Regions from separate parts of the Pseudomonas sp. NA-150 genome, predicted to be linked through region 2. Evidence: riboswitches for the same ligand, from Rfam matches in the RefSeq annotation. Region 2 holds a riboswitch; each other region holds the start of a gene.

Region 1 (10,274 bases), 650 kb from region 2:
CCCGGCACTGTTGAAACGCTGCTCAAGGCGGTTGGCGAAGCGTCCGAACGCCACCAGCGGGTGCGCCCGTTTCGGCTCGCCGAGCAGCGCATCCAGCGCAACCCCGGCGACGCTCAGTAACGCCACGCTCATCGACTCACTCCCCATTGATTCTCATACAGCATGTCACTCAACGGCCGCTCCTGCGCCCAGCCTTCCAGCACCAGCATCGGCGCCGGGTAGAATTCCGCGACCGGTCCCAGACACAAAATCGCCAGCGGCTTGGCCCCGGCCGGCATGTTCAGCAGTTCAGCCAGCGCCTGGGGTTCGAACAACGACACCCAACCCATGCCCAGCCCTTCCGCGCGCGCCGCCAGCCACAAGTTCTGGATGGCGCAGGACAACGACGCCATGTCCATTTCCGGCAAGGTGCGGCGGCCAAAGATATGCCGTTCGCGATCATCCATCAGTGCCGCGACCAACACTTCCGCGCAATCGTTGATACCTTCGACCTTGAGTTTCATGAAGTCGTCGGAGCGCTCGCCCAACGCCTCGGCGGTACGAATCCGCTCTTGCTCGACCTGCGCCTGAATCTGTCCACGCAACGCCCGGTCGCTGATACGGATGAAGCGCCACGGTTGCATCAATCCGACGCTGGGGGCGTGGTGCGCCGCCTCGAGCAAGCGCGCCAACAACTCGGGCGCCACTTCGCCGCCGCTGAAATGGCGCATGTCACGGCGCTCGGCTATCGCTCGATAGACTGCTGCACGTTCGTCGGGGCTGAAGGCCTGATCATTCATGGTTTAAGAAGCGCCGCAACCGCTTGGGGGTTGGAAGGGAAATAGAAGTGCACGTAAGAAGCGGTCATCCGCCCGTCACGATAGACCGCCTCGGCGCCGCGCCCACCGTTGGGGCTCACGCCACGGGCGATGGGCTGCAGCTCGGTGCTGGTCAGCGAGTGATGATACGTGTGGCCACGCAACAGACCTTCCGGCAATTCGACCGCTTGCAGTGCCAGTGCTGCCAGGCGTTTCTGCATCACCGCCTCACCGCTGAGCAAGCCCACCAGTTCGACCCGCTGGCCTTCGACATCGGTCAGCGCATCCAGCAAATACAGCATGCCGCCACACTCAGCCAGCAAAGGTTTGCGTGCCGCGTGATGCGCGCGAATCGCCGTTAACATCGACTGGTTTTGCCCCAGGGTCAGGTGGTGCAATTCCGGGTAGCCGCCGGGCAAATATAGACTGTCGGCGTCGGGGATTTCGCTGTCGTGGATCGGCGAGAAGAACAACAGCTCGGCGCCCATGGCCCGCAGCAGGTCGAGGTTGGCGCCGTAGATGAACGCAAAGGCCTCGTCGTGGGCAACCGCGATCCGCACACCGGCCAACAATGGCTCGGCCTGGATAACCTCGGGGGCTGAAAACTCAACTGCGGGCGGCAGCGCCACTTCGCAAGTGCTGGCCAAGGCGCTGGCCGCCGCATCGAGACGCGCATCAAGGTCATTCAGTTCACTGGCCTGCACCAGGCCCAAATGCCGACTCGGCAATTCGATCCCGGTTTCCCGTGACAAGGCGCCGTACCAGCGCAAGCCCTCGGTCAAACTGCCTTCGAGCAATTGCGCGTGGCGCACGGTACCTACCCGATTGGCCAACACCCCGGCAAACGGCAAGTCCGGTTGATAGCGCGCCAGCCCCAGCGCCAACGCGCCAAAGGTTTGGGCCATGGCGGTGCCGTCGATCACGCCCAGCACCGGTACGCCGAAATGCCGCGCCAGATCGGCGCTGGACGGCGTGCCGTCGAACAGGCCCATCACGCCTTCGATCAGGATCAAGTCGGCTTCACCCGCCGCTTCCCACAACAGGCGACGACTTTCTTCAGCACCGACCATCCACAAATCCAGCTGATATACCGGTGCGCCGCTGGCACGTTCGAGGATCATCGGGTCGAGGAAGTCCGGACCGCACTTGAACACCCGCACCTTGCGCCCTTGGTTGCGGTGCAGGCGGGCCAGTGCGGCGGTGACGGTAGTTTTGCCCTGGCCAGAAGCCGGCGCGGCGATCAAGACCGCCGGGCAGTGACGCGCTGCTCTCATGAACAGATACTCATAGCTCGATGCCTTTCTGCGCGCGGATGCCGGCCTGGAAGGCATGCTTAACCACGGCGATCTCGGACACGGTATCGGCCAGGTCGATCAATTCTTGCTTGGCGCCACGACCGGTGACCAGCACGTGCTGCATCGGCGGCCGCGCTTGCAGATCACTGAGCACTCGGTCGAGGTCGAGATAGCCGTGCTTGAGAGCAATGTTCAGCTCATCCAGTACCACCAGGCCAATACTCGGGTCGCGCAGCAGTTCACGGGACACTTCCCAGGCAGCTTCAGCGGCGGCGATATCGCGCTGGCGATCTTGAGTCTCCCAGGTAAAGCCTTCGCCCATCACGTGGTAGCGCACTTGCTCGGGGAAACGGCGGAAAAACAGCTCTTCCCCGGTGGCGTTGCGGCCTTTGATGAATTGCACCACGCCACACTGCATGTCGTGGCCCATGGCGCGGGCGAGCATGCCGAACGCAGAGCTGCTTTTGCCTTTACCGTTGCCGGTCAGCACCAGCAACAGGCCGCATTCATTCGGTGCGCTGGCGATGCGCTCATCGATTATGGCTTTTTTGCGCAGCATGCGCGCCAGGTGGCGTTCGTCACGCTCAGTGGTTTCGGTCATCTCAGCTCTCCGCTTGAGGGTACGCGATAGCAAACGGAAGCAGACGACATGAACTGCCAGCACGGCCAAAGGCCCTGCGCAGAGCATCGCCCTCCGTGGTGCTGTTGAATGGATCAGGCCGGTCTCCGGACTCATGAGTGGGCTTTTTTTGCCCCACCGTACGCCTTCCCACGTCATGACAGACGCAGTGGCCCAATGCACGGCTTCGACTCATTTACCGTTGCGGGGGCAGTGTCGGAATCGAGCGCCCGAGGCGTCCTCACCGACTTCCCTGTTTCACTCCGGCAATCATTGATCGCGGAGCACCTGAAACACGCGCGAAGGGTAGAGGGTTGGGGGTAGAGCGTCAATCAAAGCGCCACGCGCAAAGGGATCTCAAGCAAAAAATCCCCTCGAACTACACTGACGGCCTGTCGGCATGGAACCTCGACGCTTTGGCTCCCTCTACCTTATGCGCCTCCCCGACTTTCATGGAGATCGACCATGTTCAGACTCAGTCCTCAGCTGTCCGCCCTGCTGTTGCTGACGGCCAGTATCACGGCCTGCGCCGATACCTCGCGCCTGCAGGTCTCCGATGGCACCGGGCCCACCCCGATGTTGCCGGCACCCACGACCTCACTGATGCCGACCGTGAACATCGCCCCGGCCGTGGGCTGGACCAAGGAGGCCAAACCCCTCGCAGCGCCGGGCATGCAGGTCGTCTCGTTCGCGAAAGACCTCGACCACCCACGCTGGCTGTACGTGCTGCCCAATGGCGATGTACTGGTAGCAGAAAGCAACTCGCCGCCCAAGCCCGATGATTCACCCGGCATTCGAGGCTGGATCACCAAGAAAGTCATGAGCCGCGCCGGAGCCGACACACCGTCGGCCAACCGAATCACCCTGCTGCGCGATCTCGACCACGACGGTGTCGCCGAAACCCGCACAGTATTTCTCGATAACCTTAATTCACCGTTCGGCATGACCCTGGTGGGCAATGACCTGTACGTCGCGGACACCGATCGATTGCTGCGCTTCCATTACGAAGAGGGGCAAACCTCGATCAGCGCGCCACCGACCATCGTCACCGACCTGCCAGCCGGTACGATCAATCACCACTGGACCAAGAACGTGATTGCCAGCAAGGACGGCAAAAAGCTTTACGTCACAGTGGGCTCTAACAGTAACGTCGGAGAAAACGGCCTGGATAAAGAAGAAGGCCGCGCGGCAATCTGGGAAGTGGACGCCGCGACCGGTACGCACCGGATTTTTGCTTCCGGCCTGCGCAACCCCAACGGCATGGACTGGGAACCGCAGACCGGCAAGCTGTGGACCGCGGTCAACGAGCGCGACGAACTGGGCAGCGACCTGGTGCCGGATTACGTCACCTCAGTCAAAGACGGTGCCTTTTATGGCTGGCCGTTCAGCTACTACGGTCAACATGTCGATACCCGTGTCGAACCTGCTCGACCGGACATGGTGGCCAAGGCCATCGCCCCGGACTACGCGGTCGGCCCGCACACCGCATCGCTGGGCCTGGCCTTTGCCGACGGCAAGCTGCCAGCACCTTTCAGCCAAGGTATGTTCGTCGGTCAACACGGCTCGTGGAACCGCAATCCGCACAGTGGTTATAAGGTGATTTTCATCCCGTTCACCAATGGCAAACCCAACGGCATGCCGGTTGATCTACTGACCGGCTTCCTGAATGCCGATGACAAAGCCCAGGGGCGGCCGGTGGGCGTGGTCAACGATCAACATGGCGGGGTGTTGGTGGCGGATGACGTGGGAAATGTGATCTGGCGGGTGTCGGCGGTGAAGGCTCAAACTGCTGCTTCGTTACCCTGATCTCGGCGGTGTGGCCCTCTATTTGTAGGAGCCAACTTGTTGGCGAGCCGTTTGACGCGGTGTATCAGATACGCCGCCTCGCGAACAAGTTCGCTCCTACACCGGCCGACGGGGCAGGCTACGGGTTATGCGCCAAATGCTGAGGCTGTATCACCCGCTTGGCGTTCAGGTAGGCTTTCTGCCAATAGGGTTTGTCCAGGTAATCGAGACGCACCGTACCGCCCGTTGCCGGCGCGTGAACGAAACGACCTTCACCGACATAGATGCCGGCATGGCTGACCACTGAGCCACCGCCTGTAGCGAAGAACACCAAATCGCCCGACTGCAGCTGATTACGGCTGATGTCCTGGGCCTTCATAGTGATCATTTCGTGAGTCGAACGCGGCAGGGTGATGCCCGCAGAACCGCGGTACACATAGCCGATCAACCCGCTGCAATCGAAACCGGAGTCCGGCGTATTGCCGCCCCAACGATACGGCGTGCCGACCAGGCCAATCGCACGGATCAGCACGTCTTCGGCAGCAGGAGAGGAAGGTTCATCGGAAGGCGCGTAAACCACCGGTTGCACAACCGGTGGTTTGTAAGCAGCGGGGGGATGTCCGGCACAGGCACTGATCAGTGCAGCCAAAATCCCTATTGACCCAACGCGTACCATCATCGACATAAACACAACAACCTGATCTGGATGCGGCTTACTCTGCCGTGAGCCGGAGCTGCGTGTAATAAGCCAGTGGCTGCTTACACGCTCCGGGAATTACTGATGCTGGGTCTGAATTGTAGTCGGAGCCATCGCTAATGCACGTTTGGCTTCAATAAAGGTCTTTTTCCAGTACGAATCGTCGAGGCTGTCGATACGCACACCGCCGCTACGAGTACTGCTGGAGTGGATGAACTGGTCATCACCCAGGTAGATACCGGCGTGGCTGACACGACCGCGACCTTTGGTACTGAAGAACAACAGGTCACCCGGCTTGAGGTTGTTACGCGCAACCAGTGGGGCCTTTACGTTGATCATTTGGCGCGTCGAGCGAGGCAAGGTCATGCCCGCCTCTTCTCGGAACAGGTAACCGATGAAACCGCTGCAGTCGAAACCGGCTTCAGAGGTGCCGCCTGCACGGTAACGCGTACCGATCAGGGCCATGCCGCGTTCGAGGATGCTGTCGGCGAGGCCTGGCATCTGGTACGGCTTGCTGTCGGCGAATTCGGCCAGTTCTTTCTCGGTGATCAGTTCTTCGTCCGCTACGGAGTCAGTCCCATTAGCGAGTTGTGCAGAGCGAACAGACTGCGCAGTAATGGCATTCTGTACTTGCTGCTGCTGTTGCGAGGCTGGCATCTGGGCCGCGCAACCAAAAAGTAGTGTAACCAGTGCGAGAGGCACGAGGGGTGCGAAGCGATTTAGCATGGGCACGACCGTGGCTGATATGTAAAGAAGACGAGACTATGCCTACTATCATCCTCATTTGCAAATTCAATCGAACTAAATGTGACTTACCAGTTCCTCGAGAACTTCTAATGCTCTACACCCGAGAAATACGTCCATGGACCCACTGTGGTCGGTCCGCGTCGGGTTGATTTCCGCTGTAAAGCCCCCGGACACCCGTGTTCGCAGGACCGGCTCGTGTATGTAGGGAAAGCTGGCGGTGGTGCCGATGCTCAGTACCGCGTCGAAACCCTTGTCCATTTCCTGATACAAAGTTTCCAGCGCCCGCTCGGGCAGCATCTCTTCGAACAACACCACTGGCGGACGCAAAATACCCTGGCATTGCTTGCACAAGGGTGGCAATGGTCGCCGCAGATGTTCACTCAACTCAGGATCGATTTCCCCACACGACTGACAAAACAACGGTGCCAATTGCCCGTGGATTTCGATCAGGCGCTCGGGTGGGCTGCCGGCCGCGCGATGATAGCCATCGACGTTTTGCGTCAGCACCCAGCACTCTGGTTTGATCCGCTGTAACTGAGCGATCGCGTAATGCCCGGCATTCGGTTGCGCACCGAGACACGCCCTGCCCAGTTGGGCAATGTATTTCCAGCACAACGCCGGGTCGCGACGCAGCATCGGCCCGGACAAGGCCATTTCAATAGGCAGCCCGTCTTCGGTGCTGCCGTTATAAAGGCCGCCCACGCCGCGATAGGTGGGCAATCCCGAATCGGCTGACAAACCGGCGCCGGTAATGATCAGAATCCGCTGGGCGTGACGAAGCGCCGCCGCTGTTTGCATCAGCAGCGCCCGCTCTACCATCCGAGTGTTTCTTTCAAGAAAGGAATCGTCAGCTTGCGTTGCGCTTGCAAGGAGGCCTGATCGAGTTGCTCCAGCAAATCGAACAGCGCACTCATGCTACGGGTCCCGCGAGTCAGAATGAAATGCCCGACTTCGTCGGTGAGGTGCAGACCCCGACGCGAGGCGCGCAGTTGCAGCGCACGCAGCTTGTCTTCATCGGACAGCCCACGCATCTGGAATACCAGGGCCATGGTCAGGCGGGATTTGAGGTCGGGCAACTTGACCGGCAATTCCCGAGGCGACTGCGAGGCAGCGATCAGCAACCGGCGACCGCTGTCACGCAGGCGATTGAACAAATGGAACAGCGCCTCTTCCCACTCCGGCTTGCCGACGATGGCCTGCAGGTCGTCCAGACACACCAGCTCGTACTGCTCCAGGTTGTCGAACAGCTCGACGCCCTCGTCGATCACTTCAGCCAACGGCAGGTACACCGCCGGTTCGCCCATTTGCTCGAAGCGCAGGCACGCGGCTTGCAACAGGTGAGTACGCCCCACGCCGTCCTTGCCCCACAGGTAGATCAGGCTTTCGGTCCAGCCAGCGTCGGCGTCGCAGAGTCGCTCGACATAGCCGAGTGCTGCGGCATTGGCGCCGGGGTAATAATTGACGAAGGTGGCGTCATCACGCAGACGCACACCCAAGGGCAGCTGAATCGGTTTCATGCTGGCTGAACGGTTCAGACGAACCGCTAGGGGCCTCTGTGTAAAGTGTGCAAAGTTTATACCCGTGACGCCGGAGGCACAATGCGGCAGACAAACAAGCAAAATCAAAGGTTTGCGTGGATTCGGTTGCTGCACATCTGTTACACCGCGTCAAACAATTCGACGTAGGAGCGAACTTGTTCGCGAGGCGGTGCCTCAGACATACCGCGTGGCGTCCTGCTACAAATCCGGATCTTCCATCCCGCCGTAAATATCCGACTCTTTATAGAGGTCACGGGCATGGCGCACCACAACCATGATCACTGCGGCCACCGGCAACGCCAGCAACACCCCGGTAAAGCCGAATAACTCACCGCCAGCGAGGATCGCGAAGATCACCGCCACCGGGTGCAGACCAATACGGTCGCCCACCAGCAACGGGGTCAACACCATGCCTTCCAGGGCCTGACCGACCATGAACACCGCGAGGATGCCGAGCATCGGGTACAGATCACCGCCGAACTGGAACAAACCCGCAACAATCGCCGAGCCGATACCAATCACGAAGCCCATGTACGGCACGATCGCCGCCAGCCCCGCCACCACGCCGATCAACAAGCCCAACTCCAGGCCCACCAGCATCAGACCCGCGGCGTAGATCACGCCCAGCGCCATCATCACCAGCAGTTGCCCGCGAATGAACGCCCCCAGCACTTCATGACATTCGTTGGCCAGTTTGACGATCTGTTCTTCGCGATGACGCGGCAGCAGGCTACGGATCTTGGCCATCATCAGGTCCCAGTCGCGCAGCAGGTAGAAACACACCACCGGGATCAGCACCAGATTGGTCAACCAGCCAATCAACGCCAGACTGGACGCCGTGGCCTGCGCCAGCACCACGCTGACGATGTCGCTGGTCTGGCCCATGTGCTCGGAAATCGCCGCTTTGACCTTGTCGAACTTCCAGAAGCCGTCCGCCAGACCGAGCTTGGCCTGAGTCCAGGGTAGCGCGGTGTGTTGCAGCCAATCGAGCATCTGCGGCGCCAACTCATAAAGGCGGAACAGTTGCTTGGCCAGCATCGGCACCAGGACCAACAGCAAAGTCATGAAAACCAAGGTGAACAGCCCGAACACCACCACCACGCCCAAGGTCCGCGACAGCCCGAGCGTTTCCAGCCGATCCACCAGCGGATCCGCCATATACGCCAACAACAGGGCAATCAGGAACGGCGTCAGAATCGGGTGCAGCAGGTAAACAAACACACACAGCAGGACAAACCCGCCAAGCCAGAACAAACGCCGTGATTCAGCCATTACCGCCCCACCCCAAAACCAAAAAAAATCCAAACCCAATATGCCGACGCCGAGGCGTTACCAGCGGAAATTCAACTGCGGCAGCGATGGTGGCTGCACCACGGGCGCCGCACCTGGAGCGGCCGGTGGTTGAGCCGCCACCACCGGCGCCGCTACCTCGGCCGCCGGAACCTCCTGCAGCTTGGCCAGCGACAATTGCGAACGCAGTTGATCGGCGTTGGCGTTGACCTCGTAGGTGACGCGATCACCGTCGACCGTCTTCAACTTGGCACCGAACGGATCGAGCAAACGCCCCAGTTGGGCATAGTGCTCCAGCGACATGCCTTGCACGTTGAGGACCAGGCCACTGGAGGCGCCAGCCTTGACCACAAAGCGTGGCGCCAGGCGCTCGCTGACCGCCAGCATCACCGCGTCGGCCAGTGCCGCGCTGTCAGCACCGGTAGCGCTGCCCTGCTCATGTTGATTGCCCAACCAGATATGCCACGTCGCCTGCCATTGACCATTCTCTTCATGGGCGTGCACCGCCAACAGCGCATCAGCACCATAGCGCTCGGACGCGGCCTTCAACGGTGTCGGGTCGCTGCCATCCAGGGTTTTCGCGCTGCCGATGCCCTGCTCGCCCAAATCCGCGAGCGGCAAGCGCAACGGCAGGCCGCGGTGCTGCGCCGCACGTTTTAAAGGCGCAGCCGTCGCCTGGCCGTCGCCCACCAGATTGGAGCCTTCGGTTGTGTCGTTCAGCCACCAGCCCAGAATCGCCGGCCGATTGGTACCCCACAACGGCATACCCGCCTTGCGCAGCACAGCGTCGGTGCTGGCCGGGTCGAAATCCACCAGCAACGATTCCGGCGGACCGGCTTCATAACCGTATTTACTGATGATTTGCTGCGGGTCCTTGCGCACTTCGGCCAGCCCCGGACTCTGCAAGGCTTTCACATCGCCGGTCAGGCGCAGGATCATGGTATCCAGCGCACGCTGAGTGGCCTGGGTGCGTTCGTCAGGGGTCTGCCCACTGACGGTTTCACGGACTTGATACAAATGGGTAACGGTTTCGGCGAAGCTCGGCAGGCTGAGCAAGGACAAACAGCCCGCAAACAAAAATTTAGAAAGACGCATGGATGATTCCCGAAGGGCAAAAAGCGGCATGAAAAAGACGTGTGAAAACGACTGATGAAGCTCAGACCACACATCGGGTCGATTCATTCACACAAAATCATAGCTACACCTTATACAGACACCGACAAACGAGCCAGCTTGAGCGTCTGCAGCAATTTATTTCCGCTCGATGAGCCTGCCCGTCGGCCTAAGGATGGCCGCTGCACGGTAAGCCTGATAAAATCGCGCGCCTTCACAGACTGACAATGGCCGTGGCCGCCGAAAATGCAGCGTTATTCTACGCGCCGCCTTTCGAGACGCCCCGCCGCCGCGTCGGTCGATTTCCCGAATCCCCCCTAAAGGCCTGGATTATGAGCAAGCAACCCTCCCTGAGCTACAAAGACGCCGGTGTAGACATCGACGCCGGTGAAG
Region 2 (10,274 bases):
CCTACCCGACCTACCTGGTCTATTCACGGGACCGCGATTCGGCGGTGTTGCAATCGGCCTTCGAACTGTTGCGCACAATCGTCAAGGCCGACACCGACTGGTCACAGCGCTGGGACCCGATGATTTAACGTCCCTGCGGCGCTTCATCCAGCGACATGACCTGCTCGAGTGGGATGTCGCCGAGGCTGCGACGCAGCGCGTATTTCTCTGCGGTGCGGAAAATGTCCTCAAGCTCTTCCAGGGTGATATCGACGAACTCGCCGATTTCATCCAGCGCCAGCTCCAGGTCCGTGGTGCTGATGCCGACGTGCTCCTGTCGGCTCGGTTGTGGCGTCAGGTCGGCAGCCACCACCGGCACGTGCAATTTCGGGTAACGCACTCCGGTGATGTTGTTGTAGACCAGCGCCGTGATCACCAGGCACAACACGTGCAGCATCACCGGGTAAACCACGTGCCAGCCCATGCCGGTGATTTCGCCGTCGGCCAGCACCAGGCACAACGCCAACGCCGCGCCGGGCGGATGCAGACAACGCAACACGCACATCGCGCCCAACGACAGCCCGACCGCTGCGGCGCCGACTTCCGCCGTGTAACCAAAATAATGGGTGAGGACCAACGCCACGCCGACCGAGGTGAGGTAGCCACCGATGATCGGCCAGGGTTGCGCCAGGGCACCGGATGACACCGCAAACACAATCACCGCCGAAGCAGCAATCGGCCCCAACAAGTGCAAGGCCACGGTCGAGCTGAAGAGCTGGCTGCACGCCAATGCACTGAACAATAAACCGAGGCCGGCGCCGATACTGGCGCGAAACCATTCTTTAGGGTGAGTGTTGAGTGTCGCGGGTATAAAACGATCGAACCAACCTGTCAGGTAACGCTGCATAGATAAAAACCAGTGTTAAAAAAAAGCTCGTCTAAACACTAAGGCGAGCCTCGTATCAGGGGGAAGATACTAATAACCGTTTATAGCGTCCTGCGTATCACGCCTCAATGTAGTCACGGGCGGCATGATCAACTGCGGTTTCAAAGGGAACGGTGACAACGGTGTCGCACACTTTTCCGGTCTCCCGGCTCATGTTTCGGGCGGCCTCGGGATCGTCGGCGAATGGCAGTAGCGACGCTTGCTCAAGATCATGTTCCGACTGGCGCGTGACACAAAAATGCATGCCGATGCACATCACCACCCAGCCGGACAGGAACAGCATTATTTGCATGACAGCCTCCTATGCCGTTTCGGTGACGGCAGCGGTCACGTCACGCTCGCCAGCGCGCACGGTACGCCAAGTGTTGTAGGCCATCAGCAACATGCCGAAGGCGAAAGTCCCGCCGCCGATCAAGCGCACGATGTAGCCCGGATGGCTGGCCTGCAGCGCTTCGACAAAGGAGTAGGTCAAGGTGCCGTCGTCGTTGATCGCACGCCACATCAAGCCCTGGGTGATGCCGTTGACCCACATCGACGCGATGTACAGCACGGTGCCGATGGTGCCCAGCCAGAAGTGCGCGTTGATCAGGCCGACGCTGTACATCTGCTCACGACCCCAGAGTTTGGGAATCATGTGGTACAGGGTGCCGATGGAGATCATCGCCACCCAGCCCAACGCACCGGCATGTACGTGGCCGATGGTCCAGTCGGTGTAGTGCGACAGCGAGTTGACCGTCTTGATCGCCATCATCGGCCCTTCGAAGGTCGACATGCCGTAGAACGCCAGCGACACCACGAGGAAGCGCAAGATCGGGTCGGTGCGCAATTTATGCCAGGCGCCCGAGAGGGTCATCATGCCGTTGATCATGCCGCCCCAACTCGGTGCCAGCAGGATGATCGACATCGCCATGCCCAACGACTGCGCCCAGTCCGGCAACGCGGTGTAGTGCAAGTGGTGGGGGCCGGCCCAGATATACAGAGTGATGATCGACCAGAAGTGCACGATGGACAGACGATACGAATAGATCGGACGTTCCGCCTGTTTCGGCACGAAGTAATACATCATGCCGAGAAAACCCACCGACAGAATAAAGCCCACCACGCTGTGGCCGTACCACCACTGAATCATCGCATCGGTGGCGCCGGAATAAACGATATACGACTTGAACAAACTGACCGGAACCGAAATATGGTTGACGATGTGCACCATCGCCGTGACCACGATAAAGGCGCCGTAGAACCAGTTACCGACATAGATGTGTTTGACTCGACGCCTGGCGATCGTGCCGAAAAACACATAACTGTAGGCGACCCAGACAAACAGCACGGCCCATGCAATCGGCCACTCCATCTCGGCATATTCTTTCGAGGTGGTAATGCCCAATGGGTAGGTGACAATCATCGCCACGATGATCGCCTGCCAGCCCCAGAATACGAAGTTGGCCAGGCCGTCGGAGATCAGCCGAACCCGACTGGTGCGCTGCACTACATAGAACGAGGTGCCCAACAAGGCGCCGCCGCCAAAGGCGAAAATCACCAGATTAGTGTGCACCGGTCGCAAGCGGCCAAAAGTGATCCACGGCAAATTAAAGCTCAACTCTGGCCATACCAGTTGCGCGGCGAGAAATACGCCCATGCTCATGCCGATGATGCCCCAGAACAGAGTCATCAAGGTAAAACGGCGGACCACCTCGTAGTTATACGAGGCGTTGATATCGACGGCGTTTACTTCGACAGGTGTGGACGTTGCACTGGCCATAATTATTCCATTGTTCAGAAGAGGCTGAGTGACTGACGCGATTAGCCAACTTAGGTGCATAGGCCCTGAAATCGGCATCTATGGCTCGACACAGCACCCTTCCGACGGCGCAGGAAGAGAAGTCTTGCGGTTAGCTTTCCGCAGTTTGCCTATTAACAAAACGGCGGGCAATGTCAAAAAAATGCTCATTAACTGCATTTTTTTTGATGTTATTTTAGCGGCGACTCAACACTGCCGAATTAAAAAACTCCATCGGGCCCTTTTGCCGGAAAATCGCGGGGTTTACATCCCGATTGACCGGCGCGCGCCTGCGTATACGGCATAAGCACGAAAAGTTCGTCATCAATAAAATCTAATGGATGCATCATTTCTTTTCATTAAACCAGCGTAGCGGTGGGTGAGTAGTATCGGGGCACTGTTTGAAGCAAAAAAGTGTAATGCCGTTGTAGACCCTCGACCCGATCCTGAGCCTCAAGTGACTGCTCTGCACTAGTTAATGAAAGGAACATCCATGTCCTCGGAAATTTCTGACGCCTATAATTTGTCACGCAGTACTACTCGGGCACATCGTTTTGTTGAAGAGTTACTGAACAAAGCCGGTTTGAACATTAATGGTCCCGCCCCTTGGGACATGCAGCTCAATCAGCCCGGGGTTCCGGAACGGGCCTTGTCCAAAGGCAATCTAGGTCTCGGTGATGCCTACGTCGAAGGGCAATGGGATGCCGATCAACTGGACGAGTTTTTCTCCCGCCTGATGCGCTCCCGCCTCACCGACAACATTCAACCTGCCTCGCTGATCTTTCACGCCCTCAACGCCAAACTGTTCAACCGCCAAGACAAAACCCGCGCCTGGCAAGTCGGCGAACAGCACTACGACCTTGGCAACGAGTTCTACGCCAGCATGCTTGACCCGCGCATGGCTTACACTTGCGGTTACTGGGCCAACGCCACCACCCTCGAAGAAGCACAAAACGCCAAGCTCGACCTGATCTGCCGCAAACTGGGGCTTAAACCCGGTATGCGCGTGCTGGACATCGGTTGTGGTTGGGGCAGCTTCATGTCCTACGCTGCCGAGCACTACGGTGTGGAATGCGTGGGGGTGACTATCTCCAAAGAACAGGCCGACTGGGCGAAGAAAAAATACCCACATCTGCCGCTGGAATTTCGCCTGCAGGACTACCGCGACGTCGATGAGAAATTCGACCGAATTGCCAGCGTCGGTATGTTCGAACACGTCGGCCGGAAAAATCATCGGACCTACATGGAAATGGCACACCGCTGCCTCAAGGACGACGGACTGTTCCTGCTCCACACCATTGGCAAAAACCGCCGCAACAGCACGCCAGATCCGTGGATCGACAAATATATTTTCCCTAACGGCGACCTGCCCTCCCTCGGTCAGATCAGCGATTCACTGGACGATTTGTTCGTCGCCGAGGACATGCATAATTTCGGCGCCGACTACGACAAAACGCTGATGGCCTGGCACGCCAACTTTGAAGCGTCGTGGAGCAAATACGCCGAAGAACTCGGTCCGCATTTCTACCGCATGTGGCGTTACTACTTGTTGTCGTGCGCCGGCGCCTTTCGCGCGAGGGACATTCAGCTGTGGCAATGGGTGTTGTCGAAGAAAGGTGTAATGGGTGGCTACCAGCGCGTCAGCTGAGTGGCGGAATCCACCGGGGTGATATAGTTCGAGGCTACACAGAGCCCAAGGATAGCCGCGTGACCTCGCAACCCCTGACCCTGAACCTTGTGCAACACCACCCTGCCGAAGGCCCTGGCGAGATCGCGCGTTGGGCCGATGAGCGCGGCGTGTCACTGGTGATTTATCGCGCCGACCTCGGACAATTACCCACCATCAACAGCGCGCCCGTGGTGTTATTGGGTGGGCCTTACGAGTCCAACGCTGGCCCCGCCTGGTTGCAAACCGAAAAAGAATGGCTGGCCGCCAGCCTGGCACTCGACGCACCAGTGTTTGCCATCTGCCTGGGTGCCCAGCTCTTGGCGCTGAGCCAAGGGGCCACGGTCGCGCGCATGCCATCGACCGAAACCGGCTGGACCGCCATTCAATTCGATAACGGCCAGAGCCTCGACGTCCTGGAATGGCATGAAGACAGCTTCAGCCTGCCACCCGGCGCGACACGGCATGCGGTGAGCGAGGCCTGCAAACAACAAATGTTTTCCCTCGGCCCACGGCGGATTGGCTTGCAGTTCCATCCCGAGTGGAACGCCGAGTCGGTCATCCTCCTCAACCAACACTTCGCCGAAGAATCGCCCCTGCCGCGCGGCCTTGATCCTCAGCAGATCGAAGCTCACGCCCATGTCGCCCGATGGTTGAGGACAACACTGGATGGCTGGTGGTCGGCGGCGTGCGTTGATTAACCGATAGTCGAGATACGAGGAGCCAACGTGTTGGCGATCTGGCGCGAAGCGACAGTAAAACCTGAGCACGCGGAGTTTCGGTTAAACCCGACAACCTGACTTTACGACTGCTGCGCAGCCGATCGCGAGCAAGCTGGCTCCTACAGGGACCGCGTTTGCTGCGCGACAGCGCGGCGTCTGGACGACGGGGGATCTCCTACAGACCAAACACTTGATGAACCCGTTATTGCTTCGGCATCGGCACCGGCGTCAACACCGGCTGGCCCGCGAAATATGCCAACAGATTATCCGCAACCCGTTGCACGGTATCCCGCGACGCTTCCGGGGACAGGCCGGCGACATGCGGTGAAAGCACCACATTGCTCAGGCTCTTCAGCGAATCAGGCACATTCGGCTCGTCATCGAACACGTCCAACGCTGCGCCAGCGATACGCTGGTGTTGCAGCGCATCCACCAGATCATCCGTTGAAATCACACTGGCGCGGGCGATATTGACAATAAAACCGTCCGGCCCCAATGCCTCAAGCGCCGCTTTGTCGATCAAATGACGCGTGCCCGCACCACCCGGTGTGGCCACAATGAGGAAGTCCGACGCGGCAGCCAACTCGGTCGGCGTGGCACAGTAGCTGTAGGACAGATCGCTGCGAGGCTGACGATTGTGGTAGCTCACCGTCATATCAAACCCGGCTGCGCGCTTGGCAATCGCGATCCCCACTGCGCCCATGCCGAGTATCCCCAGACGCTTGCCAGCCAGCGAAGGCCGCGTGACCTTGCGCCACTCGCCACGCCGCACCGACGCATCGGCTTGGGGAATGTCGCGCACCATCGCCAGCAACAGCGACATCGCATGGTCCGCCACCGACGGCGCATTGACCCCGGCGCCATTGGTCACCACGATCCCGCGCGCCTGAGCAGCCGCGAGGTCGACATGCTCGTACCCGGCACCGATCACGCAAATGATTTCCAGATGCGGCAACGCGGCGATTTCCTCGGCATAAAAACCCAACGGCCCACGGGTCAATACGGCATTGATCTGCTCGCCATACGTCGCCACGGCCTTGGCCCGATCAGCCGGGTTTTGCGCGAGGATCAGCTTGAACCCGCTGTGTTCGAGAATCGGCAGGTACTCGTTGACGGCTTCTACCAGTACCAGAACGGTTGTTGTCATGCGTCGCTCCCATCGAGATCAGAAATCAATGGGGCGGACTATGCCGCATAACGACCGGAGCGGTCAGCTAGCGGATAGTAAAAGACCCGCACGAGGCGGGTCTTTTACTCGAACTTACACTTCGATCAAGACTGCAAACGGGAACGCCCGGCAAGGTTAACCGGCTGCAACTTGCGCTCGGCCACCCAGCCAAAGGCCAGGCCCACGGTGGTCCACAGTACGACCTGAATCCCCAGCGAGGCCACGCGGAACTTCCACAGCAGCACGGCGGAGAAGGTTTCCGGCACTTCGTTGATGGTCGGGAACAGCGAACCGGCGACGGATACGATCACCAGGTACAACAGCACCGCTAGCAGCGCGCCGCTCCAGAGGCCGCGGCGGGCGATCAGTTTGCGCGCGGCGTTGATCGCAATCACCATCGCCGACACCGACACCAGCAGCATCAGGAAGAACAGTTTGGTGCGCAGGCCGATGGTATCCGGATCACCCACCGACGGCGGATTGGCCGGGTATTTGAGGCCTGGGACCAGAATCACCGCGACGAAGGCGGCCAGCGCCAACAGTGCGGCAAGCCCACGCGGACCGACCGAGCCAACGCGACCCAGTGCATAGCTGAACACCAGCGCGAAGATCCCGCCCAGCGAAACGCTGTACACCAGAATCCCGGTCAACAAGCCAACGGTGCTCTGCACGTCGCGGCTCACCAACTCTTCTTCGTGGTCATGCCCGCCTGCATCGCCATGGGCTTCAGCGTGCATCGCCGACATCTGCTCTTCGAACGCGATGGCGCGGTCGATCTGTGGTTCACCAAATAGGGATGCAAAGCAAAACGCGAGGATACCGGCGAGCAAGCCCACCAGCATTCCCCGGACAAGTAGATGCCCAGTCATGTCATGTTCCTTGAGGATGAATCAGTGGCAAGGGAAGCCAAGCAAGTGGCGACCGTCATGCACGAACTCATGCACATACATACCGGAAAACAGTGACGTGGCGCCTTGTTCGGCACCCACGAAATACAGGGCTAGCATCAGCAGCAAGCCAACGAAGATTGCCCAGGGCAGGATTTCGCCAACGGGAATGACCGGCAAGGAAATATCAGTTTGGCGTGTGGCGCTATAAGACATGAATAGCCTCCAGGGAATACGCGTCCCAGTACGGATTACGGAATGGACGAAGCAAGGTCTGGCTCACGGCAAGAGTGCCGAATACAGTGGCGCGACCGCGCCGGAATTGAACCGGCTTCCTGCTTCGCAACGAAATGAAACAACAGCCCCGGCAGTGTACGCTACTCCACTTGTAAAACCAGATGGTTCTCAGTCATGGCTACGCGTTTGACCCTGATTTGCCACGCCCGAACCCAGGCGCAAAAGCTCGCGCGCTTCCCGCTGGACGAACCCATCGACATGGACTGGCAGGCCGCCGGACAGTCATTGGCCGCTTCGTTCAAGTCCTCGGTACAGCTGCTCAGCGCCCCGGAAACCCGAGCCCAACAAACTGCACAGCTGTTCGGCAGCCAGAGCGAAGTCATTCCAGCATTGCGCGATTGCGCCTTCGGCCGCTGGGCAGGACAACGCATCAACGACCTGCAAACACAGGAGCCCGACGCACTGTTCGCCTGGCTGGCCGACAGCGACGCCGCGCCTCACGGTGGCGAGTCAGTGACGCAACTGTGCACACGGGTCGGCGCCTGGCTCGACAGCCTGCGCGACCCCGGACATTTCGTCGCCATCACTCACCCGTTCGTGATTCGCGCCGCCCTGCTCCACGCCCTGCAATGCCCGCCTTCCGCCTTCAACAGCATCGACATCGAGCCGCTGTCGATGACCGACTTGAGGTTTAACGGCCGTTGGCGCCTGCGCATGGAGCAACACTTTCTGTGACTACCATAGACGCCACCAGGGGTTTTTCTCGGCCGTCAGTCTGAAGAAATGAGAAACCGGGTCAATATCCTCGTCCCACGGGCAAATGCCAAAATTCATACGCAACGCTTCTTCCAGCAAACGCCGGGTGATCTCAGCCTCCGGCACCTCGACCTCACGCTCGCCCTGGAAGTAAATCTTGCGCCGCTGGTCAATCGGGCAATCATCGTCCTCCAGGTAAAACGGCGCCGACAACCAACGCGATTCGAAGTCTTTTGGCGTGCCAAATTCGACCACCGCGGGCACGCCCGTTTGCAACCGCGACCGCGTACGCTCACCGCGTTCGATAAACGCATAGCCGTAACTGTCGCCGGAATCGTAATGACAAAACGCGAGGAGCATTTCCGGCGCACCGAGGACCCGGTGACGCTGGGTCACGTCACTCGCAGGGTCCTCCAGCATGTCCCAGGCAATCTGGTTGTTGTTGATGACTATCACGTTCCCAAACACCTGAACCAGGACGTCCGAGTGATTGCGAATGTCGAAGGAACTGCGCAGTGACGGCTCAATCTTCACCGCCTGTCCCCCGCACAACTTTGAAACCAGCGCACCCGCATCCCGCAGCGGCACCTTGGTCTTGAACACTAATCCAGCCTGAGCAACGCCCATACCGCTCCCTTTTATAACGATTCAATTGATGCTCAGAGGTTGGCGTTCGTCAGTCGGGTTCTACCAACAGGTGGTTTTTCCGGTTTGACGTCTGAAGCATCCGCCTTCGATAGGTACCTAACGGTTCGGCAGATAGAGGTACTTCTTGAGGGAGGTTCTGCTGAATGGTCAAAACGATGCGGCACTTGGCCGTTATATTGAAAACCGGGACAGGCTTGAAATGCGCTCTATGTAGGAGCTGCCGAAGGCTGCGATAAGGTCGGAACGACCTTCGCGATGGCTCTATCGCAGCCTTCGGCAGCTCCTACAGGGATCTGTGGCACGCAACGAAACCTGTGGGCGTCAGGCTTGTCGGATCGCCGCACCGCTACGAAGACTGACCTCGCAGACGCTGAAATCTGACAGGCAACTCGCCCCCATCAAACCTGAGCCCAACGCGCCCAAGTGATAGGCTGCGCAAGCTCGCGTCAGAAGTGGCACCAGACGTTCCGAACAATCGGCATTTAACCAAGGCAACCCCATGATCAAATGGCTGGCAGTACTGTTTCTCTTCGCCGCAACCGCAGCCCACGCACAAACTCCGCTGCAAACCGACCTGCCGCTGCCCTACCTTGAACAGACCAGCGCCGATTCAAGAAATCAACCGCTGGTGATTTTCCTCCACGGTTCGGGCAGCAACGAAGAGGACCTGTTCGACATCAAGGATCAACTTCCCGCCGACTACACCTTTCTCTCTGCCCGCGCGCCGCAGGAAGTCGGCTCCGACAGTTATCAGTGGTTCAGCAAGAAGCCCGGTGATGGCGATTACGACGGGGTGACCGAGGACCTGAAAAGCAGTGAAGGGTTGATCTCGGAGTTCGTGGTCAAGGCCACCGAGAAGTACCACACGCAGCCGGACAAAGTGTTTCTGATCGGCTTCAGTCAGGGCGCGATCATGTCCTATGAGGTGGCGCTGCGGCATCCCGAGATCCTCCGCGGGATCGCGGCGTTGAGTGGCAAAGTCCTGCCCGTGTTGCGCGCCGAGCTGAAACCCGACCCGCGCCTGAAAGCGCTGAACGTGTTCATCGGCCACGGCACCGCCGACCAGAAGGTCCCCTACCCAGGCGGCGCCGATGCCAACAGCTACCTGCAAAGCCTCTCGCTGCACCCCGAATTTCACGCCTATCCAGGTATTGGGCACACCATCAGCGACACTGAAATCGTTGATCTGAATCGCTGGTTGATGAAGTTCAGCGCCTAAGGATGAGTCGCCACCCGCCGTACCGGTTCCGGTTCGGCGACTTCTGGATGAGGTTCTTCGTCCAGCTTGATAAACATCGCCAGAATCGGCCCCAACAGCACCACGATAATCGACGCCGAGAACGCCGCCGCCCAGTTGTTACCGGTGATGTCCAGCAACCAGCCGATGACCACCGGCGACACCGCGCCCGCCACTGCCATGCCGAAGAAGGTGCAGGCGCTAGAGGTCGCGGAATGTTCGTAGGAAATTTCCGTACCGATCACCCACAG
Region 3 (10,274 bases), 1.3 Mb from region 2:
AAGGGAAAATGCGGGATATCGCTCATGCTTGTCTCGGCCGTCATCAGTTTTCTTCTATATCCAGCAACAGGTTTTCCAGCGCCTGACGATACTCGCCCGGGTCCTGCCACAGCCCACGCTGCTGCGCTTCGAGCAGGCGTTCGGTCATGTCGCGCAGGGCGTCAGGGTTGTGCTGCTCGATGAACTCGCGGGTCGATGGATCGAGCAAATAGGCATCGGCCAACAGTGCATAGTGGTGATCGTCAATCAGTTGCGTGGTGGCGTCGAAGGCGAACAGGAAGTCCACCGTCGCCGCCATTTCAAAGGCGCCCTTGTAGCCGTGACGCTTGACGCCATCGATCCACTTCGGATTCGCCGCACGCGAGCGAATGACCCGGTTCAGCTCTTCCTTGAGGGTACGAATCTTCGGCAAGTCGGGTTGGCTGTGATCGCCATGATAGCTGGCGGCTGTCTTACCGCTGAGGCTTTCCACGGCCGCGAGCATGCCGCCCTGGAATTGGTAATAGTCATTGGAGTCGAGCAAGTCGTGCTCGCGATTGTCCTGGTTTTGCAGGACCGCCTGCAGTTGCGTCAACCGCTGGGCAAAGTGCTCACGCGCGGGCGTCCCTTCATCGACCCCGCCATAGGCGTACCCGCCCCAGTTCAGGTAGACCTCGGCCAGGTCATCGCGGGTTTGCCACAAGCGGCCATCGATCGCGTCCTGCACACCGGCGCCATAGGCACCCGGTTTCGCTCCAAAAATGCGCCAGCCGGCCTGGCGTGCGGCGTCATCGGCGCTCAAGCCGCTGCGTTCAAATTGTTGCCGTTCTTCGCGAACCTTGGCCGCCAACGGGTTCATGTCATCCGGCTCATCCAGCGCCGCGACTGCCTGCACCGCCGCATCGAACAGCTTGATCAGGTTGGCGAACGCATCGCGGAAAAACCCGGACACGCGCAGCGTTACGTCGACCCGTGGCCGGTCGAGCAAGCTCAACGGCAGGATTTCAAAATCATCGACCCGCTGACTGCCCGTGGCCCACACCGGACGTACGCCCATCAGCGCCATGGCCTGGGCGATATCGTCGCCGCCGGTGCGCATGGTCGCCGTGCCCCATACCGACAGGCCGAGCTGACGCAGGTGATCGCCGTGATCCTGCAAGTGCCGTTCGAGCAGCAGGTTTGCCGACTGAAAACCGATGCGCCAGGCCGTGGTGGTCGGCAGATTGCGCACGTCCACCGAGAAGAAGTTACGCCCGGTCGGCAACACATCCAAACGGCCACGGCTCGGCGCACCGCTCGGCCCAGCGGGGACAAACCGACCGCTCAAGGCGTCGAGCAAGCCCTGCATCTCCGCGGGACCACAGGCATCCAGACGCGGCGCCACTACTTCTCGCAAATGATGAAGAACAGAAGATAACTCATTGTTTTCAGTTAATAACTCAACTTCAGTACCGATCAGCACTTGCTCAATCAACCACGCAGCGTATAGCTCCAGCCGTTCCCGCGTATCGCCGGCCGTGCGCCAGGGCTCCGCGCTAAACTCCAGCAATCCGCCAGGCCTGGGCCCGCTCCACGGCGCGGACAATTCGCAGTCCAGTGGATCGAAATCCAGTTCGAAGGCTTTGCTCAACGCGCGCAATACACTGGAGTGCGCACCCCGGCCATCACCACGGGGAATGCGCAGCAAGGCCAACAGGGTGTCGATGCGCAACCGGCCACTGGGTGACTCACCGAAAATGTGCAAGCCGTCGCGGATCTGTGATTCCTTCAGGTCACACAGGTAGGTGTCCAGACGTGGCAGCCAAACCGCTGCGTCGGCCTGCTTATCGAGCGACTCGTCAAGTTGCAGCTCACGGTCGATATGGGTCTCGCGCACCAGCTTGAGAATGTCGCGCTGCAGCTCGTTGGCGCGGCGTGGATCAAGCAGTTGCGCCTCGTAGAACTCGTCGGCCAGCACTTCCAGATCGCGCAGCGGGCCGTAGGTTTCGGCGCGGGTCAGGGGCGGCATCAAGTGGTCGATGATCACCGCTTGAGTGCGACGTTTGGCCTGGGCACCCTCACCCGGATCATTGACGATGAACGGATAAATGTTCGGCATCGCACCGAGCACGGCGTCTGGCCAGCAGCTGTCGGACAGCCCGACGCCCTTGCCTGGCAGCCATTCAAGGTTGCCATGCTTGCCGACGTGGATCACGGCATGCGCGCCATAGGCCTTGCGCAACCAGAAATAAAACGCCAGATAACCGTGGGGCGGCACCAGGTCCGGGTCGTGATAGACCGCGCTGGCGTCTACTTGATAACCCCGCGCCGGCTGAATGCCGACGAAGGTCAGGCCAAACCGCAGCCCGGCCACCATCATCCGCCCGCCACGGAACATAGGGTCGGTGTGTGGTTCGCCCCAGCGCGCGGTGACGGCTGCGCGATTGGCTGGCGGCAATTGATTGAACGCCGCCAGATACTCGTCCAGCGCCAGACTTTGCCGGGCCGGGCGCAGATCGATGCTGTCCAGATCGTTGCTGACGCCGCCGAGCAATGCCTGGATCAACGCAGTCCCACTCGCGGGCAACAGCGCCAACGGATAACCCTCGACCTGCATCGCCCGCAGGATGTTCAGCGCCGCCGCCGGTGTGTCCAGGCCCACGCCGTTACCGATCCGGCCATCGCGGGTCGGGTAATTGGCGAGGATCAACGCCACGCGTTTTTCACCATTGGGCAGCCGCGCCAATTCGATCCAGCGCCGCGCCAGTTCGGCCACAAAATCCATGCGTTCGGGTTGTGCGCGATAGCACACCACATCCGATTGACTGCGTTCACTGCGCCACGCCAGATCCTTGAAGCTGATCGGCCGGCTGATAATCCGCCCATCCAGCTCCGGCAAGGCGATATGCATTGCCAGGTCCCGCGAACCAAGGCCTTGCTCGCTGTCACGCCAGGCCGTTTCGTTGTCCTGAGCACAAATGGCTTGAATCACCGGAATATTGCGGCGAAACGGACGCAAATGTGGCGCTTCCGGGCTCGACTGGGCAAAGCCGGTGGTATTCAGGATCACTTCGGCACCGGTTAGATCCAGCAAGTCCTCCACCACCGTCAGGCAACCGGGTTCTTTCAGGCTGGCAACGGCGATGGGTAAAGGATTGAGACCCTGGGCCTGCAAACGTGCGCAAAACACGTCGATAAAACCGGTGTTGGCCGCTTGCAGGTGGGAGCGGTAAAACAGTACCGCGACCACTGGCCACTCAGCGCGCCAGTCGGCTTGCCAGTGGCCCAATTGAGCATTGGCAATGTGTGGATGGTAAATCGCGGTGCGCGGCAAGGTCTGCGGTTCGGCCCACGGGTAATCCCGCTCCAGCCAGCAACTGGCCAGACAGCGATACAGCTCCAGCGCATTGTGCAGGCCGCCCTGGCGCAAAAAATGCCAAAGCCGCTCGCCCTCTGCCGCTGATACCGTGCTTAAACCGCTGAGTTCCGGGTCTGGGCGATCATCACCCGGCACCAGAATCAACTGCACGCCCTGCTCCGCCAGCTCCACCAGCCGCTCGACGCCGTAACGCCAATAGCCAATACCGCCATGCAGCGAAATCAGAATAACTTTGGCGTGGCGCAGCACCTGGTCGACGTACAAATCCACCGAGGCGTGATTTTGCACCTGCATCGGGTTAGCCAAACGCAGGCTGGGGTAATCGTCCGGCAACTGCTGCGCCGCTTCGGCCAGCAATGCCAGGTGTGAATCGCCGCTGCAGAGAATCACCAGCTCGGCCGGGGTTTGTCCCAGGTCAGCAATGCTGTCGTCAGGGACAAATCCGCCGGGCTGGGTTCTCAGTAGGTGCATGGCTTAGCCAGCAACCGCAGCACGCAGTTGCGCTTCCAGCAGTGCCGCGTCCAGCTCCTGGCCGATCAGCACCAGATGCGTCGCGCGCTCTTCATCGGCCCGCCATGCGCGGTCGAAGTGCTTGTCGAAACGCGTGCCCACGCCCTGAATCAGCAAACGCATGGGCTTGCCCGGAATCGCCGCGAAACCCTTTACCCGCAAAATGCCATGCTGCACCACCAACTGCGTCAGCGCGTCGAGCAACAGGCTCTCATCGGCTTGCGGCAGGCTGATGGAGATCGAATCAAACGCGTCGTGATCGTGGTCATCATGATCATCCCCTTCGTGGTGATCATGGTGGGTCTTGCGGCTGTCGATGTGCAGCTCGGACTCAGCACCCAGGCCCAACAGCACGCTGATCGGCAGACGACCGCTGCTGGCTTCGATGACTTTCACCGCCGGCGGCAGCTCTTCCGAGACTTCGGCACGCACGGCCGCCAGACCGGCTGCGTCCATCCTGTCGGCTTTGTTGAGGATCACCAGGTCGGCGCTGGCCAACTGGTCGGCAAACAGCTCGTGCAGTGGCGATTCGTGGTCCAGGTTCGGGTCCAGTTTGCGCTGGGCGTCGACTTGATCCGGAAACGCAGCAAAGGTGCCAGCCAGCACGGCCGGGCTGTCGACCACGGTGATTACCGCATCGACCGTGCAGGCGTTGCGGATTTCCGGCCACTGGAAGGCTTGCACCAATGGTTTTGGCAACGCCAGGCCTGAGGTTTCGATCAGGATGTGGTCCAGATCGCCACGACGGGCCACCAATTCCTGCATCACCGGGAAAAACTCTTCCTGCACGGTGCAGCACAGGCAGCCGTTGGCCAGCTCGTAGACGCGGCCGTTGGCTTCTTCTTCAGTGCAACCGATGGTGCATTGCTTGAGGATATCGCCGTCAATGCCCAGTTCGCCGAATTCATTGACGATCACCGCGATGCGACGACCTTCGGCGTTGTCCAGCATGTGGCGCAGCAGCGTGGTTTTACCCGAACCGAGGAACCCGGTGACGATAGTGACGGGAAGTTTAGCCAGTGTTTTCATCGGATGCCCTTTGGCAAAGCGGCGGGCAAAGCGGGACGAGAGCCGCACAAGAACTGCATGCGGATCAATTCGCCACCGGATCACCCCGCCCGGTTCTAGAGAAAATTCGTTGCGAGGCAGGTCTCCTGGCTCACGGTGGCCTGTCATGCGACAGGCATTCATCGCGCCTTCCCGCGGACCCGCAGTGGCAGTGCAATGAACATGACCGTTTACAGTTGCGGGGGCAGCCGCGGCTTGGACCGCGTTCCCGTCTTAGCTCCGACCGCAGCCGGAGAACCTCGAACGCACAAGGCTACGCAGTGGCTATGCAGAGGTCAATCAGAAAGCGCCTGCAGGCTTGGGCACATATTGCGGAAAAAAAACGGTGGTTTCAGAACTATCACGTCGTGAATCACGCACGCACGGCGCTCGGCGATTGACCACAGCCATTGCGACATGCTTTTCTGCGCGCCTTATATCGAGCGCACCCGAGCATGCCCAGCCCTGCTGATCCACCGTTGAAACAACCCACGCGCGTGGTCGGTATCGGCTGCCAGCGCGGTTGTTGCGTCGACGAACTACGGCAGTTGATCGAGCAAGGGCTGCACGCCCACGGCCTGCACATCGGCGCCCTCACTGCCCTGGCTTCGATCAATCAAAAAAGCACGGAACCGGGCCTGCTGGCGCTGGCCGCGCAACTGCAACTGCCGCTGGTGTTTTTCAGCGCCACTGAACTGGCGGTGTTTGAAACACGGCTCAGCCATCGCTCGGACATCGCCTTTGCCCACACCGGCTGCTACGGCGTCGCCGAAAGCACGGCGTTGGCCTTGGCACAGCAACTGTCCGGTGCAGTGGGCGATCTGCTGATCACTCGGCAAAAAAGCCGCCGCGCGACATTTGCCTTGGCCGGCGAGCCGACAAATCGTCGATAATCCGCACCTGCTTGTTTTTTACTGTCTAGATTCTGGAGTACCCATGACCGTTTTTTTCATCGGCGCAGGCCCCGGCGACCCGGAGCTGATCACGGTCAAAGGCCAGCGTTTAATCCGCAGTTGCCCGGTGATCATCTACGCCGGCTCACTGGTCCCGGCCGCCGTGCTGCAAGGCCATCAGGCCGATCAGGTAGTCAACAGCGCCGAACTGCACCTGGAACAGATCATCGCGCTGATGAAAGCCGCTCATGAGCGCGGCCAGGACGTAGCCCGCGTGCACTCCGGCGACCCGAGTCTGTATGGCGCGATTGGCGAGCAGATTCGTTACCTGCGCGAGATGCAGATCCCCTTCGAAATCATCCCCGGCGTCACCGCCACTGCCGCGTGCGCAGCGCTGCTGGGCACCGAGCTGACACTGCCGGACATTTCCCAAAGCGTGATCCTGACCCGGTACGCCGATAAAACCTCAATGCCCGAGGGCGAGGAATTGGCCAGCCTGGCGCAGCACAAGGCAACGATGGCGATTCATTTGGGGGTGAATAACCTGCATAAGATCGTCGCTGAACTGATACCGCATTACGGCCATGATTGCCCGATTGCCGTGGTGCATCGCGCCAGTTGGCCGGATCAAGACTGGGTGGTCGGCACGTTGGCGGATATCCAGATCAAAGTCGAGGCCAAGGGCTTCCGGCGCACGGCGTTGATTCTGGTGGGTCGAGTGCTGGCCAACGACCAGTTTTCCGAATCGTCCCTGTACCGTGCCGGGCATGCGCACCTGTTCCGTCCGTGAAGCCGCCTAAAAACCGTAGGAGCGGGCTTGCCCGCGATCGGCTGCGAAGCAGTCGCGAAACCGATATCCCAGGTTTTTCTGCAAAACCGTGTGCTGGTATTTTGCGACCGCTACGCGCTCGATCGCGGGCAAGCCCGCTCCTACAGGTACGGTGACAGGCAAAAAAAAGCCCCGAACCAGTCGGGGCATTTTTTGTTTGCTTGAAAGCGCCCGACTTAGTAGTAGGCGTTTTCTTTTTGCGAGTGGTCCGTCACGTCGCGGACGCCTTTGAGCTCAGGGATCCGTTCGAGCAAGGTGCGCTCGATCCCTTCCTTCAAGGTCAGGTCCGCCTGGCCGCAGCCCTGGCAACCGCCGCCGAACTGCAACACTGCGATGTTTTCGTCGTTTTCTTCGACCACATCGATCAGCGTGACCTGGCCGCCATGGCTGGCCAGACCCGGGTTGATTTCGGTTTGCAGGTAGTAGTTGATGCGCTCGTTGATCGGGCTGTCGGCATTGACCATCGGAACTTTGGCGTTTGGCGCCTTGATAGTCAGTTGGCCGCCCATGCGATCGGTGGCGTAATCGACCACGGCATCGTCCAGAAAGGCTTCGCTGAATGCATCGATCCAGGCGGTGAAGCTTTTCAGGCCAATGGCCTTGTCTTCGGATTTCTCTTCGCCCGGCTTGCAATAAGCAATGCAGGTTTCAGCATATTGGGTGCCAGGCTGGGTAATAAACACGCGGATGCCGATGCCTGGGGTGTTCTGCTTTTCAAGCAGATCGGCCAGGTAGTCGTGGGCGGCATCGGTAATAGTAATAGCGGTCATGAAAATTCCTCGCAGACGTGGCGGCAGTTTACGCCAATCATGGGCGCCACACAAAGTCCTAGTATTCTTGTCGGGAAAGAGCCTTTAGCTCGCCATCATTCCTGCGTTTGTCCAGCCAGTCTTTAAGACGAAGGTAGAGGCCCTTCTCGATCCACTGGTAACTGCACCAGCCACCCAGAGCGATCAACGGCACACACACCGCAAATACCGCGTAGGGATTAAGGCCATAGCGCGTGGCCGCCAACCAGCCACCGTAAAGCACCAGGACATGCAGCAGGTACACCGAGTATGAGCAATCGCCCAGCACTTTGAGTAAGCGATTGCCCTGGAAATACGGTTCCAGCGACACACAGGCCAGCACGATCACCGCGCTGGGCAGGCCCCAGTGCAGCAGCCGGTCAGACGGCGCCAGATGGTAAATAGTCAGCAAGCCTCCGACAATTGCCAGCAGCGGCAGCCACAAGCCATTGGCGATCCAGCCACGACGGTGGAACACACCGATGGCGATGCCCAATAGAAATTCATAAACGATGTCATTGCGATAAAAGTGGCTGATCACTCCCAAACGGGTCAGCACTTCACTGACTGCAAACAACGCGGCGGCGACGATCAGTGGGCGATGGCGCTGCTCGAACAGAAACACCAGCGAGAATAGTAGATAGAACAGCATCTCGTAATTCAGCGTCCACCCCACATTCAAGGTCGGGTACATACCATAGCCGCCGGGGTTTTCTGAAGGGATGAACAATAACGACAGGATGAAATGCGTCCAGTCGATGGCCGCGTGGGGCATCAGTGGTTGGGCGACCAAGATCAACAAACCCATCGCGGCGGTGTACAGCCAATAGGCCGGCACGATGCGGATAATCCGGTTGACCATGAAACGACCCGCTGGCATGTCTTTATTCTGGGTCGACAGGTAAATCACCAACCCGCTGATAACAAAAAAGATATCGACCCCGACCGCCCCCTTGTCAGTGAAGAACTGCCCGATCGGGCCGGTGGCATGAAAATCAAAGAAAATCTGCATGAAGTGGTGACAAACAACGACCCACGCCGCCAACGCGCGCAGGGCTTGAACCGAAATCAACATCCGCAACCCATCCTTTTTTCCAATCACAATCAGGACCCCGAAGACACAGCGGTTTCAGGATGTCTCGAGGGTTCCGACTGTGTTTTTGGGAAAAAGGTTGCGATTAATCGAGGAACGGTAGATGGCCGCGGGCCATGTCCGGCGAGGGTTGCAGCGGGCAGCACACCTACAAATTCTCATACCGATTCATGTCCAGCACCCCCGCCTCCACCGGTTCGGTCTCCTGGATATAGCGCGTCAGGTCGTGAAAATACTCCCAGAATTGCGGATGACTGCGTCGAATCCCCCAACGCGCGACGATCTTCTCAAACGCCGTCGCATCTTTCGCCTGTTCCATGGCATCCACAAACTCAGGCACTTCGGCCGCCGCAATGTTGAACATGAAATTCGGATAACTGCTCATCACCCCCGGATAGATCGTCAACGTATCCAGCCCCGGCTGATAGCGCGAATCCTCGCCCAGCAGGAACGCCACGTTACTGTGTGCGCGATTGCGCAGCATGCTGTATTGCTCGCGTTTACCGTCGCGGGCCTGAACGCGAATCATGCTGGCTTCGGGCAATTGATCAATGACCCGCAGACCGGCAGCCGGACGCGATGTCAGGCGACTCAGGGCCTGCTCGGCATCCTGTAACTCCGGCTCTAGCGATTGCCGGGCGCAGTAGGCGCCGGTGCAGCGATTGATCGGGTCCGGCCGCGCATTCAGGTAGCCATAACGGCTGAGCAACTGCCGGGCGAAATCGTTTTTCGGGTCTTTCGGATCGAGCGCCAGTCCGGTCGGGGTGTCATCGTCGATGCTCTGATAATCGAGCCAGACCTTGAGTTTGCCGCTGTCCTGGTACCAATCGTCGAGAAAACCGTCGCGAGAATCCGCAGGCATCAAACGCAGGAAATTGACTTCGGCACCGGTGCGGATCACATCGAAATACAAACGGGTCTGCGCCTGATGCGCAACATTGCCAAATACATCGAAGTTCACTGCCAACTGGTAATAAGTGCGCTCCAGCAACGGGAAGTCGAACAGCCACATGGTTTGCGGCACTTCACCCACCAGGCCCTTGTTGACCGATGCGCTGTCGAAATGGCGAAAAATCGACAACATCGCGTTGTCATTGCCGACCCACAGCGTTGACCAACCGGGAATCGGCGCCGCAGCATAAGTGTCTTTGCGCAGCGCTTCATACTCATTGCGCTTGTCGCGGTAGGCCAGCCACACCGACAACACACTGCTCACATCACCGATCTGCCCAGGCATCGCCAGCAACGGTATGGCTTTACTGCGATAAACCGGATCCGTCACGTACAGGTCATGGGCCGCGTCCTGGAAAAATGTCCAGAAGTTATCGCGAATCACATCGGTCGCGATCTGCCCCCGGCACACCGGGCCCCGAATAATAGTGCGAAGGAAGTACTCGGCATTGTCGAGCATGAACTGATAGCGCGCCTTGACCGGAATTTGTTCAAAGGTCTCAAACGGATTAGCCCGATGCAGCGGTCCGTAGCCTGGCAGCTCGGTGACATTCCAGTCGCCGCTGTAAAACAGCTCCTTGACCCGCGCCATTTTTGTCGGGCTCATCGGGTAGGTGATATGGGTCTTGTGCACGATCACCCCTTGTACCGGCCACAGACGGTAATAAAAGGTTGTGCCGGGATCATCATTTGGCCGTCGGCTGTCGATCACGTCGATGGGTTGACCGCTGGGCGTGCGCGAACGCACCCACTGAAAGAAATCCCCAGGCTTGCCGCCTTCAAAGTAGATGTGCGCGAGAAACAAGTGCTCATACAGCCAGCGTGC

The links. A riboswitch is a leader RNA that binds a small molecule or an ion and turns the genes downstream of it on or off. The one in region 2 is predicted to bind cobalamin.
Region 1: it holds a riboswitch for cobalamin, as region 2 does, so the genes downstream of both, cobO (cob(I)yrinic acid a,c-diamide adenosyltransferase) here and ACF0H7_RS08970 (CbtB domain-containing protein) in region 2, are expected to answer to the same signal.
Region 3: it holds a riboswitch for cobalamin, as region 2 does, so the genes downstream of both, cobW (cobalamin biosynthesis protein CobW) here and ACF0H7_RS08970 (CbtB domain-containing protein) in region 2, are expected to answer to the same signal.

Annotation. Positions count from the first base shown of each region.
Region 1 is NZ_CP172305.1:1,231,795-1,242,068, reverse strand. It holds gene cbiB (adenosylcobinamide-phosphate synthase CbiB) at 1-132, opposite strand, end outside; gene bluB (5,6-dimethylbenzimidazole synthase) at 129-779, opposite strand; gene ACF0H7_RS05965 (cobyrinate a,c-diamide synthase) at 776-2,071, opposite strand; gene cobO (cob(I)yrinic acid a,c-diamide adenosyltransferase) at 2,082-2,693, opposite strand; cobalamin riboswitch at 2,792-3,018, opposite strand; gene ACF0H7_RS05955 (PQQ-dependent sugar dehydrogenase) at 3,177-4,517, shown strand; gene ACF0H7_RS05950 (C40 family peptidase) at 4,636-5,181, opposite strand; gene ACF0H7_RS05945 (C40 family peptidase) at 5,272-5,919, opposite strand; gene ACF0H7_RS05940 (NAD-dependent deacylase) at 5,995-6,759, opposite strand; gene hda (DnaA regulatory inactivator Hda) at 6,753-7,457, opposite strand; gene ACF0H7_RS05930 (AI-2E family transporter) at 7,677-8,750, opposite strand; gene ACF0H7_RS05925 (DUF2066 domain-containing protein) at 8,808-9,863, opposite strand; gene purM (phosphoribosylformylglycinamidine cyclo-ligase) at 10,214-10,274, shown strand, end outside.
Region 2 is NZ_CP172305.1:1,878,130-1,888,403, reverse strand. It holds gene ACF0H7_RS09015 (LysR family transcriptional regulator) at 1-128, shown strand, start outside; gene ACF0H7_RS09010 (HPP family protein) at 125-886, opposite strand; gene ACF0H7_RS09005 (hypothetical protein) at 984-1,217, opposite strand; gene ccoN (cytochrome-c oxidase, cbb3-type subunit I) at 1,227-2,684, opposite strand; gene ACF0H7_RS08995 (hypothetical protein) at 2,713-3,009, shown strand; gene cfa (cyclopropane fatty acyl phospholipid synthase) at 3,196-4,350, shown strand; gene ACF0H7_RS08985 (type 1 glutamine amidotransferase) at 4,410-5,069, shown strand; gene ACF0H7_RS08980 (2-hydroxyacid dehydrogenase) at 5,293-6,237, opposite strand; gene ACF0H7_RS08975 (CbtA family protein) at 6,363-7,127, opposite strand; gene ACF0H7_RS08970 (CbtB domain-containing protein) at 7,149-7,361, opposite strand; cobalamin riboswitch at 7,394-7,527, opposite strand; gene ACF0H7_RS08965 (histidine phosphatase family protein) at 7,557-8,117, shown strand; gene ACF0H7_RS08960 (hypothetical protein) at 8,118-8,765, opposite strand; gene ACF0H7_RS08955 (alpha/beta hydrolase) at 9,286-10,005, shown strand; gene ACF0H7_RS08950 (MFS transporter) at 10,002-10,274, opposite strand, start outside.
Region 3 is NZ_CP172305.1:3,144,314-3,154,587, reverse strand. It holds gene ACF0H7_RS14945 (ATP-binding protein) at 1-26, opposite strand, end outside; gene cobN (cobaltochelatase subunit CobN) at 44-3,808, opposite strand; gene cobW (cobalamin biosynthesis protein CobW) at 3,812-4,876, opposite strand; cobalamin riboswitch at 4,974-5,172, opposite strand; gene ACF0H7_RS14930 (cobalamin biosynthesis protein) at 5,350-5,787, shown strand; gene cobM (precorrin-4 C(11)-methyltransferase) at 5,831-6,577, shown strand; gene nfuA (Fe-S biogenesis protein NfuA) at 6,793-7,386, opposite strand; gene ACF0H7_RS14915 (acyltransferase family protein) at 7,445-8,479, opposite strand; gene ACF0H7_RS14910 (fatty acid cis/trans isomerase) at 8,646-10,274, opposite strand, start outside.